Regions from separate parts of the Rahnella sp. CG8 genome, predicted to be linked through region 3. Evidence: riboswitches for the same ligand, from Rfam matches in the RefSeq annotation. Region 3 holds a riboswitch; each other region holds the start of a gene.

What was found. Region 3 has a riboswitch for thiamine pyrophosphate ahead of thiC (phosphomethylpyrimidine synthase ThiC). Riboswitches for the same ligand answer to the same signal wherever they lie in the genome.
Region 1: linked by a shared signal. The riboswitch ahead of thiM (hydroxyethylthiazole kinase) and the one ahead of thiC (phosphomethylpyrimidine synthase ThiC) in region 3 are both predicted to bind thiamine pyrophosphate.
Region 2: linked by a shared signal. The riboswitch ahead of thiB (thiamine ABC transporter substrate binding subunit) and the one ahead of thiC (phosphomethylpyrimidine synthase ThiC) in region 3 are both predicted to bind thiamine pyrophosphate.

Annotation. Positions count from the first base shown of each region.
Region 1 is NZ_JABAED010000001.1:170,377-173,450, reverse strand. It holds gene HGO41_RS00860 (hypothetical protein) at 1-9, shown strand, start outside; gene thiD (bifunctional hydroxymethylpyrimidine kinase/phosphomethylpyrimidine kinase) at 17-817, opposite strand; gene thiM (hydroxyethylthiazole kinase) at 814-1,623, opposite strand; TPP riboswitch at 1,658-1,756, opposite strand; gene HGO41_RS00845 (GNAT family N-acetyltransferase) at 1,910-2,344, shown strand; gene HGO41_RS00840 (DUF3313 domain-containing protein) at 2,484-3,074, shown strand, end outside.
Region 2 is NZ_JABAED010000009.1:167,952-171,025, forward strand. It holds gene sgrR (HTH-type transcriptional regulator SgrR) at 1-1,151, shown strand, start outside; TPP riboswitch at 1,192-1,321, shown strand; gene thiB (thiamine ABC transporter substrate binding subunit) at 1,365-2,348, shown strand; gene thiP (thiamine/thiamine pyrophosphate ABC transporter permease ThiP) at 2,324-3,074, shown strand, end outside.
Region 3 is NZ_JABAED010000043.1:7,727-10,800, forward strand. It holds gene nudC (NAD(+) diphosphatase) at 1-238, opposite strand, end outside; gene HGO41_RS24245 (Rsd/AlgQ family anti-sigma factor) at 338-853, shown strand; TPP riboswitch at 927-1,053, shown strand; gene thiC (phosphomethylpyrimidine synthase ThiC) at 1,176-3,074, shown strand, end outside.

The DNA of each region.
Region 1 (3,074 bases), on a different contig from region 3:
CAGGCATAATCCGCGGTTACCACCAGCGGTGGAAATGATGCACAGGCCCGATACCGTGGCCGACTTCCAGTGAGTCGGCCTGCATCAGCGCCTGCTGTAAATAGGCTTTGGCTTCGCGTACCGTATCGGCCCAGTTGTGATGACGCGGACGTAACGCGGCCAGCGCGGCAGACAGCGTGCAACCGGTGCCATGAGTATGTCGGGTATTCACACGCGGCGCAGTAAACCGCTCGCGGGAACCGGTCACAAACAACCAGTCAGGGCTTTCCTCATCACTCAGATGTCCCCCTTTCATCAGCACGGCACCACATCCCATCGCCAGTAAGGCTTCTCCCTGCTTACGCATTTCGGTTTCATTCGCCGCCACCGCACAGTCCAGTAACGCCGCCGCTTCGGGCAGATTTGGCGTAATAATGGAAGCCTGCGGGATCAGCAAACGACGCACGGCATCCACGGCCTCCGGCAGCAGTAACGGATCGCCACTTTTCGCCAGCATCACGGTATCCAGCACCACAAACGGCGGCTGATAATGTCTGAGTCGCTCCGCAACCGCCTCCACAATCTGACTGTTCGCCAGCATGCCGATTTTCGCACTGTCGATCCGCACATCGCTCAGTACGGAATCGAGCTGCGCTGAAACGAAACCGGGCTCAATGTTATAGACCGACTGCACACCACGGGTGTTCTGCGCCACCAGCGCGGTGATCACACTGGTGCCGTACGCACCCAGCGCCGAGAAGGTTTTCAAATCCGCCTGGATCCCCGCCCCGCCACTCGGATCTGTGCCTGCAATCGTCAGTGCATTAATACGTTTCATTGTATTTCCTCGCCATTCAGCCATTCCTCGCCCATTAAATACAGATTATCGAGGTATTCAGGCGTGAAACTGCCCGGCCCCTTCACGACCGCACAGGCGCGCTCGCCGGCACAGGACATCACCCGGCAGGCGGCGGCCACGTTATCCAGGCGATCACCCGGCAAAGCCACAAAGGCCGCCACCACCGCAGATAATGCGCATCCGGTACCCACCACGCGGGTCATCATCGGATGTCCGCCAGCCACCGCCCAACTGCGCATCCCGTCGGTGACGTAATCGGTTTCACCCGTCACGGCCACTACCGCACCGGTCTCCCGCGCCAGTTGCTGTGCGGCAGGTAAGGCAGAAAGGGAATCATCACCGCTGTCCACGCCGCGCCCGGACGCACTGAGGCCGCTGAGAGCCAGGATTTCCGAGGCATTACCGCGGATTGCGGCAGGTTTAAGTGTGATGATTTCACGACAGAATTCTGTACGCCAGCTCAGGCCGCCGACAGCAACCGGATCCAGCACCCAGGGCTTTCCGGCCTGAGTGGCTGCGTGAATAGCCGCCCGCATCGCATCGGCATGGGGATGTGTCAGCGTGCCGACGTTCACCAATAAGGCATCGGCAATGGCGCCAAATTGCGCCGCTTCGGCGGGATCAACCACCATCGCCGGAGATGCACCCAGCGCAAGCAGGACATTGGCGGTAAAAGATTGCACCACGTCGTTGGTCAGGCAGTGAACCAGCGGCGCTGAAAGGCGGAGTCGTTTCAGAGAAGTGGCGGCTAAGGCGCCGGGCAAGAAGGTAGGTCGGGTATTCATAAATCTCCCCACCGGCACTCAGGAAGGCGGTATCAGGAGAGATACCTGACTTCCCTACGCTGGCATAATCCAGATCAGGTAATACGGGTAAAATCTCAGCCCTGCTTTGCAGCGGGCACCCCGAGTCAAGGGAACATTATTGGCGGCGGAGGTCAGAAGATCAATCAGGAAATGCGTTAAAAAAACCGATCAGCCAACGTAATTGAACTCACTCCGCTTCACTGGCAGTATCAGGAAACAGACATGAACAACACACGTTGATGAAAAATTTCCTCAGGAGTTTTACTTGTCCTCATCACTTATTGTCCGTCCTTATGAAGAAGCAGACCGCCCGTTTTTACGCACGTTGTATCTGGCCTCACGCAAGCATACCTGGACATGGCTGGAAGACGATTTTCAGCTGGAAGATTTTGACCGCGCAGTGATCGGCGAGACGATTCTGGTGGCAGAACGTGACGGACATTTACTGGGATTCGCCTCAATTTTCACTCAGGAAAATTTCCTGCATAACCTGTTTGTTGATCCGCAATATCAGGGAACCGGCGCAGGTTCAGCATTGCTTCAGGCTGCGGAAGAAACGTTTACCCGTCAGGGGTCGTTGAAATGTTTAGTAAAGAGTAAAAAATCAGTCGCTTTTTATCTGTCAAAAGGCTGGAACATCATCTCTACGGGGGACAGTCCAAAAGGTGAATACTATTTGTTTCATTCATCAAAAAAATAATTAAGGAAGAAATGATTACCTCACAGAACCGTATTTTCGCGATCCTGATGAATATCAATTTTTCTTTGTCGTTAAGAGGTTAAATTCCGCAGCGGTGCTATACATACTTGGTCTTCCTTAAAATATTTCGAGGGTACGAATGAAAACAATAAAACTGATGCAGATCGCCGCAGTGACTGGCGCACTGTTCCTGGCCGGTTGTACCAGCCACATTACCAAGACGGAAAAATACTCAGGTTTTTTAGGCGATTATTCCGGCCTTAAGGAAGTGAAAACGGCTGGGGGAAATCCGGTTCTGCGCTGGATCGATCCTTCGTTTAAGAAAGAAAATTATTCTTACATCAAATACGAACCGATTAAATTCTACCCGGAACCGCAGCCTACGGCGCAGATCGACAAAGCCACCTTGCAGGGGGTGCTGGATTACGCCAACAGCCGCATGAAACCTGCACTGGCAGAGCGCCTGCCACTGACAGATCACGCAGGGCCGCGCACATTGATTTTCAAAGGCGCGATCACCGGTGTGAACACGTCGGCAGAAGGTTTGCAGTTCTATGAAGTCGTCCCGGTCGCGCTGGTTATTGCCGGTACTCAAACCGCGACAGGCCACCGCACGCGTGATACTGAAGTGTATTTCGAAGGTGAGCTGATCGACGCCAGTACTGGCAAACCGGTGATCAAAGTCGTGCGTAAAGGATTCGGTAAACAAGTTTCCAATGATAAGCAGAAA
Region 2 (3,074 bases), on a different contig from region 3:
ACTGGCAGGAAGTTTCGCCGCTGCACTGGCGGTTTTATCTGCGCCCCGCCATTCATTTTCATCATGGTCGCGAACTCGAGATGGCAGATATTATCGCCACGTTTATTCGCCTGAAATCGCATCCGCTGTTCAGCAACCTGAAATCAGTCACGACGCCCACGGCAAATGTCATAGATATCCACCTGAATGAACCCGACCGCTGGCTGCCGTGGTTATTTGGCAATATCCACGCGATGATCCTGCCGCAGGAATGGCAGTCACTGCCTGATTTTGCCCGCCATCCGGTCGGCACCGGCCCTTACGCCGTGGTGCGTAATCTGAAAACACAGCTGCGCATCCGCGCCTTTGACGATTATTTTGGCTTCCGGGCACTGATCGACGAGGTGAATATCTGGGTATTACCGGAACTGAGTGAAGAGCTGGTGCATTCCGGCGTACAGCTTCAGGCCGATGAATCAGGCAAAAGCGAGCTGGAAAGTCGCCTTGAAGAAGGCTGCTATTTCCTGTTATTTGACCAGCGTTCGCCGGTCGGACAATCAGAAGAAACACGCCAGTGGTTGTGCGATTTACTCAATCCCATCGCCTTACTGAATAATGCCGAACCGATTTACCAGCGCTACTGGTCTCCTGCGTATGGCCTGCTGCCACGCTGGCATCACAAAGCGCCCCGGCCACGTCCGCCCAAACCGCAAAACCTGACGCAGGTAACGCTGACATTTTACGGCGAGCATTCCGAACATCAGGCGATCTGCAACGCCCTGCGCCCGTTGCTGGCGGAAGAAGGTATCGAACTGATTATTCAGATAGTGGATTACGCAGTCTGGCACCGCGGCGATGCCAAAAGTGATCTGTGGCTCGGCAGTGCCAACTTCACCCTGCCGCTGGAGTTTTCACTGTTCGCGCATTTCTACGAATTGCCGCTGGCAAAGCATTGCTTTAGCGAAGAGATGAACGACGATGCCGCCCTGTGGCACGCCGGGAATTTATCGATGGCGAAATGGAGCCAGAAACAGACGGTCAGCCATCAGATCCATCCCCTGTTCCATCACTGGCTGGTGCTACAGGGGCAACGCAGTATGCGCGGTGTGCGTATGAACACCCTCGGCTGGTTCGACTTTAAATCCGCCTGGTTTGCCCCACCGGACAGTTAATCGGACTATCGCATCGCGCCGTTAATCTCTAGAATGACATCCGTTCTCAACGGGGTGCCCGACTTGTTAAAGCTGCGATGTAAACGCCATGAGCAAGTTTGGCTGAGATTTGAAACCCGTCGAACCTGATCCGGTTAATCCCGGCGGAGGGATTTGAGACTGCGCGATGCTTACTCAAAATCCTTTGCCCTTTCATTTTTTTGGAGCGCAAAGTTGAAAAAATTACTGTCCTGCCTGCTGTTACTTTCTGCACCTGCATTTGCGGCAAAACCTGTTTTGACGGTTTATACCTACGATTCTTTCTCTGCTGACTGGGGCCCCGGTCCCGCCATTAAAAAAGCCTTTGAAGCCCAATGCGGCTGCGAACTGAAATACGTGGCGCTGGAAGATGGCGTGTCTTTGCTCAACCGTCTGCGGATGGAAGGTAAAAACAGCAAAGCCGACATCGTGCTGGGGCTGGATAACAACCTGTTGCAGGCCGCTGAACAAACCGGTTTATTCGCCAAAGCACCGAAAACCAACGCCAGACTGACGGTGCCGGGCGGCTGGAATGACAGCACTTTCGTGCCTTACGATTACGGTTATTTCGCCTTCGTCTACGACAAAAATAAACTGAAGAATCCGCCAAAAAGCCTCGATGAGCTGATCAACAGCGACCAGAAATGGAAAGTGATTTATGAGGATCCACGCACCAGTACACCGGGTCTGGGCCTGATGCTGTGGATGCAAAAAGTCTACGGCGATAAAGCGCCGCAAGCGTGGGAAAAACTGGCGAAGAAAACTGTCACCGTCACTAAAGGCTGGAGCGAGGCTTACGGTTTATTCCTCAAAGGTGAAAGCGACCTGGTGCTGAGCTACACCACCTCTCCGGCATACCATATTGTCGAAGAGAAGAAAGATAACTACGCCGCAGCCGATTTTACCGAAGGGCATTACATGCAGGTCGAAGTGGCGGGCCAGCTGGCAAACAGCAAGCAACCGAAACTTGCTGAACAGTTCATGAAGTTCGTCACCACGGAAGATTTCCAGAAAGTGATCCCGACCGGCAACTGGATGTATCCGGTGGTGAATACCCCGCTGCCTGACGCTTTTAAACAACTGACGATTCCGGCCAAATCTCTGCAATACAGCGCACAGGATGTCGCTACTCATCGTTCACAATGGATCCAGGCATGGCAGAACGCCGTCAGCCATTGATCCCTCGCTGGCTGTTGCCGGGCGTCATCGCGTCACTGGCTATGTTGCTGGTGGCAGTACTGGCCTTAGGCTCTCTGTGGCGTCATGCGCCACAGATAAGCGGCGCATCGCTCTGGCACGATCCTTATCTCTGGCATGTGATCTGCTTTACTTTCTGGCAGGCGCTGCTTTCAGCGCTTTGCTCGGTGCTGCCCGCAATTTTGCTGGCACGCACCTTGTTCCGCCGCCGTTTCCCCGGCCGTCAGCTGTTATTACGTTTATGTGCGATGACGCTGGTCTTGCCGGTTTTGGTGGCGGTGTTTGGCATTCTCAGTGTCTACGGAAGACAGGGCTGGCTGGCGCAAATTTGCGGCTGGCTGGGCATGGATTACCGTTTCTCGCCGTATGGTTTACAGGGCATTTTGCTGGCGCACGTCTTTTTCAATCTGCCGCTGGCAGCGCGGCTCTTAGTGCAGGCACTGGAAAATATCGCCGTTGAGCAGCGCCAGCTCGCCGCACAACTCGGCATGAATATCTGGCAGCAATTCCGCTTTGTGGAATGGCCTGCCATTCGCCGGCAGATATTCCCCGCCGCCGCCTTAATCTTTATGCTGTGTTTCGCCAGCTTCGCCACGGTGCTTTCACTGGGTGGCGGTCCGCAGGCGACGACCATTGAACTCGCCATTTATCAGGCGCTAAGTTACGACTACGATTTAAGCCGCGCCGCCACGCTGGCCCTGATCCAGC
Region 3 (3,074 bases):
GGAATAATCCGCGATCTTGATCCAGCAACTGACGGGCAGAAATCATATGGTTTGGCATCGTCTGACGAACCAGCCAGACAGGTTCGCCCTGCCATTCGCCGATCTGCCGCGCTGTTTTACCGGTCAGAGAAAATTGTGCGGCGCTGCCAAACGGCAGTTCACCCTCAGGCAGCCATAGCTTGCCTTCCTGGCTGATGATCCACCAACCGTTGTGTTGCTCAGTAATCTGTAATTCCATAATTGTTGTTGCATAACCTCGTCGGGACTGACAATCTGAGTAAGATATTTACATATTAGTAACTTTTGGTTACTTTTTTTGTCGCTCACGGAGTCAACCATGCTAAATCGTCTGGAAAGACTGACCCAACGCGTTGGTGGCAGTAATGAGTTAGTGGATCAATGGCTGCACGCACGCAAAGAACTGCTGGTTTCGTACTGCACTTTCGTCGGTCTGAAACCCAATAAAGAAAAACATACACCTTTGAATGAAAAGGCGCTGGACAGTTTTTGCCATCATCTGGTCGACTATCTTTCTGCCGGGCATTTTCATCTCTATCCACGCATCATTGAAGAAGTCGATGGCGCAGGCAGCCCGAAAAAAGTACAGGCGGCAAAAATCTACCCTGCTCTGGAGCTGAATACTGAAGCTATCATGGCTTTCCATGACAGTTACACAGAAACTGATATTGACGATGATAATGCTTTCGCGTTTCACTATGCATTATCGGATATCGGTGAGGCATTAGATGCCCGTTTTCAACTGGAAGATCAATTAATTATCATGGCTTTTGAGCCAGCCCCGGAGAGTGTGCCACCTTCGGAAAATGAACCTGATCTCGCCAGACCGGCTTAACACGTTGCCACAATAAAACCCTGCTCAGGGTTATGGTTTTACTTGTAGTTTAAAAAAACGCCTCCTATATTGAGGCTTCTTGTCGGAGTGCCTAGCGCATAATTTTCTGTTGAGAATTACGCCAGGCTGAGACCGTTAATTCGGGATCCGCGGAACCTGATCGGGTTAGTACCCGCGAAGGGAACAAGAGTAATGTTATGCGTTCAGCGCAATCAGGCATCTGCCTGCATAAGGCCGCCCGTGCTGCACCGCCCATTTTTACTCCTGCCGTAAACCTCCTGACAAGCAATTTTCCATCACGTTTTTTTGCGAGGAATTTGCTATGTCGAGTACCCAAAAACCCGTTATTTCTGAAAAGAAACCGTCAAATCGCCGTGAACAACGCGCGCAGGCACAATCGTTTATCGACAGCTTGCAGGGCGAAGCTTTCCCCAACTCCCGGCGTATTTATCTTGAAGCTGACCGCGAAGATATCCGCGTGCCGATGCGTGAAATCCAGCTCAGCCCGACGCTGGTCGGCGGCGGCAAAGACAATCCGCAGTTCGAAGAAAACGAAGCAATTCCTGTTTACGACACCGCCGGACCTTACGGTGATCCGGCGGCAGTTATCGACGTGCATACCGGTCTGGGAAAATTACGCGCCCGCTGGATAAACGAGCGTGCGGACACGCAGGAACTTTCACAGGTCAGTTCCGGTTTTACTCAGCAGCGGCTGGCGGATGACGGGCTGGACCACCTCCGCTTCGAACACCTGCCGCGCCCTCGCAAAGCCATTGCGGGTAAAAATGTCACGCAACTGCATTACGCCCGCAAAGGCATCATCACACCTGAGATGGAATTTATCGCCATTCGCGAAAATATGGGGCGTGAACGGATCCGCGGCGAGGTTCTGCGCCAGCAACATCCCGGCGAAAGCTTTGGCGCGCATCTGCCCGCCAGTATCACTGCAGAGTTTGTGCGACAGGAAGTGGCAGCCGGGCGCGCGATTATTCCCGCCAACATTAACCACCCTGAATCAGAGCCGATGATCATCGGGCGTAATTTCCTGGTGAAAGTGAACGCTAATATCGGCAACTCGGCGGTGACATCTTCCATCGAAGAAGAAGTGGAGAAACTGGTGTGGTCGACACGCTGGGGCGCGGACACCGTAATGGATCTCTCCACCGGACGTTATATACATGAAACCCGTGAATGGATCCTGCGTAACAGTCCGGTACCGATCGGCACCGTGCCGATTTATCAGGCCCTGGAAAAAGTGAACGGTGTGGCCGAAGATCTGAACTGGGAAATATTCCGCGATACATTGCTTGAACAGGCCGAGCAAGGCGTCGATTACTTCACCATTCACGCCGGTGTGTTGCTGCGTTATGTGCCGATGACCGCCAAACGCCTGACCGGGATCGTGTCGCGCGGCGGTTCGATCATGGCGAAATGGTGTCTGTCACATCATCGCGAAAGCTTCCTGTTTGAGCATTTCCGCGAGATCTGTGAAATCTGCGCCGCCTATGATGTCTCGCTTTCATTGGGCGACGGCCTGCGTCCGGGTTCGATTCAGGATGCCAATGACGAAGCGCAATTCGCCGAATTACGCACGCTGGGCGAACTGACCAAAATTGCCTGGGAATACGATGTTCAGGTGATGATCGAAGGTCCGGGACATGTGCCGATGCAGATGATCCGCCGCAACATGACCGAAGAACTCGAGCATTGTCACGAAGCCCCGTTCTATACCCTTGGTCCGCTGACTACCGATATCGCGCCGGGTTACGATCACTTTACGTCCGGTATTGGCGCCGCGATGATTGGCTGGTTTGGCTGCGCCATGCTCTGTTATGTCACGCCGAAAGAGCATCTGGGCCTGCCGAACAAAGAAGACGTTAAGCAGGGTTTGATTACCTACAAAATCGCAGCACATGCTGCCGATTTAGCTAAAGGCCATCCCGGTGCCCAAATCCGCGATAACGCCATGTCAAAAGCGCGTTTCGAATTCCGCTGGGAAGATCAGTTTAATCTGGCTCTCGATCCGGCAACGGCACGCGCCTACCACGATGAAACGCTGCCGCAGGAATCCGGCAAAGTTGCACACTTCTGCTCGATGTGTGGCCCGAAATTCTGCTCGATGAAAATCACTCAGGAAGTTCGCGATTACGCCGCTGCGCTTGAAGCCAAAGCCCAGCCAATAGAACTCGTTGAATCCGGTATGGCGCAGATGTCTGCCGAA